3 regions of the Spinactinospora alkalitolerans genome follow, and region 2 is predicted to be linked to each of the others. Evidence: predicted binding sites of a transcription regulator. Region 2 holds the regulator's gene; each other region holds the start of a gene.
The links. Region 2 encodes HrcA, which represses chaperone genes, less so after heat shock. Its sites were predicted from a motif close to TTGGCACTCTCNNNNNGAGAGTGCCAA; they were not measured.

Region 1: the regulator HrcA is predicted to act here: its motif matches at 1,074-1,100, upstream of groES (co-chaperone GroES).
Region 3: the regulator HrcA is predicted to act here: its motif matches at 887-913, upstream of groL (chaperonin GroEL).

The regions. Positions count from the first base shown of each region.
Region 1 is NZ_JACCCC010000001.1:5,472,632-5,474,893, forward strand. Features, by position in the region: gene groL (chaperonin GroEL) at 1-556, opposite strand, end outside; gene groES (co-chaperone GroES) at 652-969, opposite strand; gene HDA32_RS24345 (class I SAM-dependent methyltransferase) at 1,162-2,262, shown strand, end outside.
Region 2 is NZ_JACCCC010000001.1:4,679,285-4,681,546, reverse strand. Features, by position in the region: gene HDA32_RS20765 (DUF3097 domain-containing protein) at 1-572, opposite strand, end outside; gene hrcA (heat-inducible transcriptional repressor HrcA) at 879-1,892, shown strand; gene dnaJ (molecular chaperone DnaJ) at 1,893-2,262, shown strand, end outside.
Region 3 is NZ_JACCCC010000001.1:271,963-274,224, forward strand. Features, by position in the region: gene thrC (threonine synthase) at 1-340, shown strand, start outside; gene HDA32_RS01405 (MoaD/ThiS family protein) at 442-720, shown strand; gene groL (chaperonin GroEL) at 1,079-2,262, shown strand, end outside.

The DNA.
Region 1 (2,262 bases), 790 kb from region 2:
CGAGGTCCATGCCGAAGGTCGGCGCCTCCTCGACGGTGATGACACCGTCCTTGCCGACCTTGTCGAAGGCCTCGGCGATGAGATCGCCGATCTGCTGGTCCTGCGCGGAGTTGGTCGCCACGTAGGCGATGTCCTCGCGCTCCCCGACCTCGCGGGCCTGGTCGACCAGGGTCTCGGCCACCTTCTGGGCGGCGGCGTCGATGCCCTTCTTCAAGGACATCGGGGACGCGCCGGCGGCGACGCTGCGCAGGCCCTCGTGCACGAGCGCCTGGGCCAGGACGGTGGCGGTGGTGGTGCCGTCACCGGCGGCGTCGTTGGTCTTGGTGGCGACCTCCTTGACGAGCTGGGCCCCCAGGTTCTCGTAGGGGTCGTCCAGCTCGATCTCACGCGCGACGGTCACGCCGTCGTTGGTGATGGTGGGGGCGCCGAACTTCTTGTCGATGACCACGTTGCGGCCCCGCGGGCCGAGCGTGACCTTGACGGCGTTGGCGAGGTGGTCGACGCCGCGCTCGAGCGAGCGCCGCGCGTCGTCCTCGAATTCCAGGATTTTCGGCATGCTTCCTCGGTCCTTCGGTCAAGTACGAAAGAACAGATCCGCCCCGCCCGGCGAAGAGCCGGCCGGGGCGGGGGACGACAAGAGGCGTGGAAGGCCTACTTCTCGACGACCGCGAGCAGGTCGCGGGCGGAGAGGACGAGGTAGTCCTCGTTGTTGTACTTGACCTCGGTGCCGCCGTACTTGCTGTACAGCACGACGTCGCCGACCTTGACGTCCAGCGGGATGCGGTTCTCGCCCTCGTCGTCCCAGCGGCCCGGGCCCACAGCGAGGACCTCGCCCTCCTGCGGCTTCTCCTTGGCGGTGTCCGGGATGACCAGGCCGGAGGCGGTGGTCTGCTCGGCCTCGAGCTGCTTGACGACGACGCGGTCCTCAAGCGGCTTCAGCACGGTCTTGCTCTCGGTGGCGGTCGACACGGTGTGACCTCCCCCTTCAGGCTCGATGATTTCAAAACGGCATGCTGGTAAAGGGGCGACCACGGCGGCCTGTCGTCGCGGGTGCCAGACCGGCCTCGTCGCGATTAGCACTCTACCTCTGAGAGTGCCAGGATGGAACATTAGCCGGGCACATCGGGCTCGTCAAACAACAGGTCACGGGGGAACACGAGGGTGACTACCGGGCAAATCGCGGCCTTCCGCGCACTGCTCACGCCGGCCGGCCGGCGACTGCTCGACGGATTGGACGCGGCCGAGATCGACGCCGACCCCCTCAAGGCCGCCACCCGGCTGCGCCACGACCTCGCATCACGCTGTGATGACGACTTCTCCGGACTCGGCATACCCATTCCGGACCTGGTCAATGCGGCCCTGACCCAGGCGCGTCTGCGCGGCCGGGCGCGGGAGAAGTTCGACGCCCTGGCCGAACGCCTCTACTTCACCCCCAACGGGCTGGAGCAGGCCACGCGCCTCCCGGTCGCCCGCTACCGCGCCCGCCGCCTCGCCGCGGGAGTCCGCGCCGACGTCTCCGCACCAGTGGGCGACCTGGGTTGCGGCATCGGCGCGGACCTCGCCGCCATGGCCGGGGAGGGCCTGACCGTGGAGGGCGTGGACCTCGACCCCCTCACCGTCGCGGTCGCCGGGGCCAACATCGAGTCGCTGGGGCTGACCGCCCTGGCCGGTGTGCGCCTGGGCGACGCGACGCAGGCCTCGCCGGGCGACTACGCGGCGGTGTTCTGCGACCCGGCCCGCAGGGGGCGGCGGGGACGGGTGTTCAACCCGGACGCCTACACGCCGACCTGGACGGCGGTCATGGAACTGGCTCAGGGGGCGCCGGCCGCGTGCGTCAAGGCCGCGCCCGGCATCCCCCACGAGCTGGTCCCCGACGAAGCGGTCGCCGAGTGGATCTCGGTGGACGGGGAGGTGAAGGAGGCCGCGCTGTGGTTCGGGGCGCCGGCGGAGGCCCCGCTCCCCTCGGACCCGCCCGAGATCCCGGGCCGGCCCGCACGCCGCGCCACCCTGCTGCGGACCGGGGGCGCGCAGGCCGATCCGGAGCGGACCACCGTGGTCGCCGATCCCGGCCTGGGCGATCCCCCCGTCGCGGCGCCGGGGCGCTACCTCTACGAGCCCGACGGCGCGGTGATCCGCGCGCACCTGGTGGCCGAGGCCGCCGCGGCCGTGGACGGGGCGCTGCTCGACCCCAACATCGCCTACATCACCGGCGACCGGCTGGTGCCGACCCCGCTGTGCCGGGCCTACGAGGTCACCGACGTC
Region 2 (2,262 bases):
ACGTCGACGAACGGGTGGCCGACGACGAGCACGTGCGGGGAGGCCGCGCGCTCGGCGATCCGGCTCTCCTTGGACCCGGGCACGAGGTGGTCCACCAGCACGCCGAGCCGCCGCTCCGGCCCGGGACCGAATTCCTCGACGACCTCGGGGAGGTGGTCGACGCCCTCCAGGTACTCCACGACCACGCCCTCCACGCGCAGGTCGTGCCCCCAGACCCGCTCCACGAGCTCGGCGTCGTGCACGCCCTCGACGTAGATCCGGCTCTCCCTGGCGACCCGGGACCGCAGATCCCGTACCGCGATGGAACCGGAGGCGCTGCGCGGCCGCCCGGTGGCCGGTGCCGCCGCGGGGCGCACGACGGTGACGGGCGCGCCGTCGACGAGGAAGGCCGCCGGGGCGAGGTCGAACACCCGGCGCCGGCCCTTGCGGTCCTCCAGCGTGACGGTGCTGCGGTCCCAGGTGACGACCGCGCCGCAGAACCCCTCGTCCGCGGACTCCAGGACGAGCCCGTGCTCGGCGGGGACCGTCGGGACCTGCCCCTTGCGGGGGCGGCGCCAGTCGCCCGCGAGCACGTCCTCGTCGTATCTCTTGCCGGAGTTGGTGCGCACGGGCCCGGATTGTAGCGGTGCGCCGGGGTCGCGTCCCGGATCGGCCGTCGGCGTGTCGCCGAAGGCGCTCCGGGCGCCGGCGACCGCTCCGACCTCGCGTTGTGACCCGGACATGAGAGGATCGGCCGACCGCCGGCGGGGTGGCCGGGCGGCGGACTCGCCCGTGATCTCGGCGGACACCCGCCGCACGTCGTTCACCGGTTGGGGGCCGACTTGGCGGGGCGACATAGAATTAGCACTTAAGACCACGGAGTGCCAGGAGGTGAGCGCGTGCTCGACGACCGGAAACTGGCGGTGCTGCGTGCCATCGTCGAGGACTACGTGTCCACGAACGAGCCCGTGGGATCCAAGACGCTGGTCGACCGGCACAGTCTCGGTGTCTCGCCGGCGACGATCCGCAACGACATGGTCGCCCTCGAAGAGGAGGGCTACATCGCCCAGCCGCACACCAGCGCCGGCCGGGTCCCCACCGACAAGGGCTACCGCCTGTTCGTCGACCGGCTGTCCACGGTCAAGCCGCTGTCGGTGGCGGAGCGCCGCGCGATCGAGACGTTCCTGTCCGGGGCGGTCGACCTCGACGAGATCGTGGCCCGCACCGTGCGGCTGCTGGCCCAGCTGACGCGCCAGGTCGCCATCGTGCAGTACCCCTCGCTCACGCGGTCGTCGGTCCAGCACGTCGAACTCGTGCCGCTGGGCCCGCAGCGCGTGATGATGGTCCTGATCACCGACACCGGCCGCGTGGAGCAGCGGGTCATCGACGGCATGGAGCAGGTCACCGAGTCCTCCGTCGAGAACCTGCGCACTGTGCTGAACCAGGCGCTCGTCGGCAAGTGGCTCAACGACGTCCCCAGGGCGGTGTCGGGCGTGCCGCTCCTGCTGCCCGTCCAGGAGCGCCCGATGGCGGCCTCGGTGCTCTCGGTGCTGCTGGAGAGCCTCGTGGAGAAGCACGAGGAGAAGGTCGTCCTCGGCGGCACCGCGAATCTCGCCGCGATGGGATTCTCCGCTAGCCTGCGTGGCGTACTGGAGGCCTTGGAAGAAAACGTCGTCCTCATCCGTTTGCTGGGGGAGGTGGGCGACCCCTCTATGCTCACGGTGCGCATCGGCGCGGAGAACTCTCACGAGGGGCTGCACACCACCTCGATCGTGTCCGCCGGTTACGGAATCGGCGACCAGTCGCTGGCCAAACTCGGGGTGGTCGGCCCGACCCGAATGGACTACCCAGGAACGATGGGAGCGGTACGCGCAGTGGCAAGATACGTCGGTCAAATCTTGGCGGGGCAGTAAGTGGCCAGAGATTATTACGAGATCCTCGGGGTTCGCCGCGAAGCGACCCAGGACGAGATCAAGAAGGCATACCGCCGGCTCGCGCGAGAACTGCATCCGGACATCAACCCCGATCCTGTCACGCAGGAGCGCTTCAAAGAGGTCACCCAGGCCTACGAGGTCCTCTCCGACGCGGAGAAGCGCCGGATGTTCGACATGGGCGCCGACCCGTTCGCGCCCGGTGGCGGCGGTGCCGGCGGTGCGGGCGGATTCGGCGGTGCGGGCTTCCCGTTCGACGACATCATGAACGCCTTCTTCGGCGGCGGCCAGCCGGGCGGCGGGCGCGGCCCGCGCGACCGGGTCCGCCGGGGACGCAGCATCAAGGTCCGCA
Region 3 (2,262 bases), 4.4 Mb from region 2:
CATCGCCAAGTCGCTGGCGATCGGCAACCCGGCCGACGGCCCCTACGTGCTCGACATCTGCAAGCGCACCGGCGGCGCGGTGGCGCACGTGAGCGACGCCGAGGTGGTCGACTCCATCAAGCTCCTGGCGCGCACCGAGGGCGTCTTCGCCGAGACCGCGGGCGGCGTCACGACCGGCGTGCTGCGCAAGCTGCTCGCCGAGGGCGCGCTCGACCCCGAGGCCGAGACCGTGGTGCTCAACACCGGCGACGGGCTCAAGACGCTCAACGCCGTGGACTCCGGGGTCACCGCGACGATCCGGCCGTCCCTGGACGCGTTCCAGGACGCCGGACTCGCCTGACCCCCGCCGTCCCCGGTCCGATCCCCGGCCCGCACCGGTCCGCACCGCGCCGGTCCGCACCGCCACCACCACGAGCCCCACGAGAAGGAGTACCCGCAGCCATGAGCGTCAGCGTTCGCGTCCCGACCATCCTGCGCACCTACACCAAGGACGCGGCCGAGGTCACGGCCGAGGGCGGCACCCTCAAGGAGGTCCTGGCCGACCTGGAGGCCAATCACCCGGGCATTCAGGCCCGGATCCTCGACGACGGCGGGAAGATCCGCCGCTTCGTCAACGTCTACGTGGGGGACGAGGACGTCCGCTTCGCCGACGGACTCGACACCGCGGTCCCGGTCGGCAGCCAGGTCTCGATCATCCCCGCGGTCGCCGGCGGCTGCTGACCCCGCCGTCCCCGACCCCGGTCCTGCGAGAACGGCCGGAGCGCATCGGCGCTCCGGCCGTTGCTGTTGCGCCCCCCGGGCCGCCCGCCTCGGGCCCCGCCCGCACGTGAATCTTTTCGCGGCTCTGACCTGGGGGTAACCCCATGGCGAAATCGCGGTCAAGGCGTTTGCACTCCCCAAGGGAGAGTGCTAAAAAAGGGACCGTTAGCACTCTGAGACAAGGAGTGCTAACCCAGGATCGAGGCGATGAGGCCATGGTCTCCGGCAGACGGGTTGCCGGGCAGGACCCTGGTCGTCCGTCGCGGGCGTCGGCTCGTTCCTTCGCGTATCAGCCCGGTCTCGGGAGGACAAGAAGTCTATGGCAGCCAAACTGATCGCGTTTGACGAGGAAGCCCGGCGCGGCCTCGAGCGCGGCATGAACCAGCTCGCTGACGCCGTCAAGGTGACGCTCGGCCCCAAGGGCCGCAACGTCGTCCTTGAGAAGAAGTGGGGCGCCCCGACCATCACCAACGATGGTGTCTCCATCGCCAAGGAGATCGAGCTCGAGGACCCGTGGGAGAAGATCGGCGCCGAGCTCGTCAAGGAGGTCGCGAAGAAGACCGACGACGTCGCCGGTGACGGCACCACCACCGCCACCGTCCTGGCCCAGGCCATGGTGCGCGAGGGCCTGCGCAACGTCGCCGCCGGCGCCAACCCGGTCGGCCTGAAGCGCGGCATCGAGTCGGCCGTCGGCCGCATCAGCGAGGAGCTGGCGAACCTCTCCAAGGACGTCGAGACCAAGGAGCAGATCGCCTCCACCGCCTCGATCTCCGCCAACGACCCCCAGATCGGCGAGGTCATCGCCGAGGCGATGGACAAGGTCGGCAAGGAAGGCGTCATCACGGTCGAGGAGGGCCAGACCTTCGGGCTGGAGCTCGAGCTCGCCGAGGGCATGCGCTTCGACAAGGGCTACATCTCGCCCTACTTCGCCACCGACCTGGAGCGGATGGAGACGGTCCTGGAGGACCCCTACATCCTCATCGTCAACTCCAAGATCTCCAACAACAACGAGTTCCTGCCGGTCGTGGAGAAGGTCCTCCAGGCCGGTCGGCCGCTCATGGTCATCGCCGAGGACCTTGAGGGCGGGGCGCTGCAGACCCTGGTCGTCAACAAGATCCGCGGCACCTTCAAGTCCGTCGCCGTCAAGGCCCCGGGCTTCGGTGACCGCCGCAAGGCCCAGCTCGGCGACATCGCCGTGCTGACCGGCGGCCAGGTCATCACCGAGGAGGTCGGCCTCAAGCTGGAGAACACCGAGCTGGACCTGCTCGGCCGCGCCCGCAAGGTCGTCGTCACCAAGGACGAGACCACCATCGTCGACGGTGCCGGTGACGCCACCCAGATCGCCGGCCGGGTCAACGAGATCCGTTCCGAGATCGAGCGCACCGACTCCGACTACGACCGCGAGAAGCTGCAGGAGCGCCTGGCCCGCCTGGCCGGCGGCGTCGCGGTCATCAAGGCCGGTGCCGCCACCGAGGTGGAGCTCAAGGAGCGCAAGCACCGCAT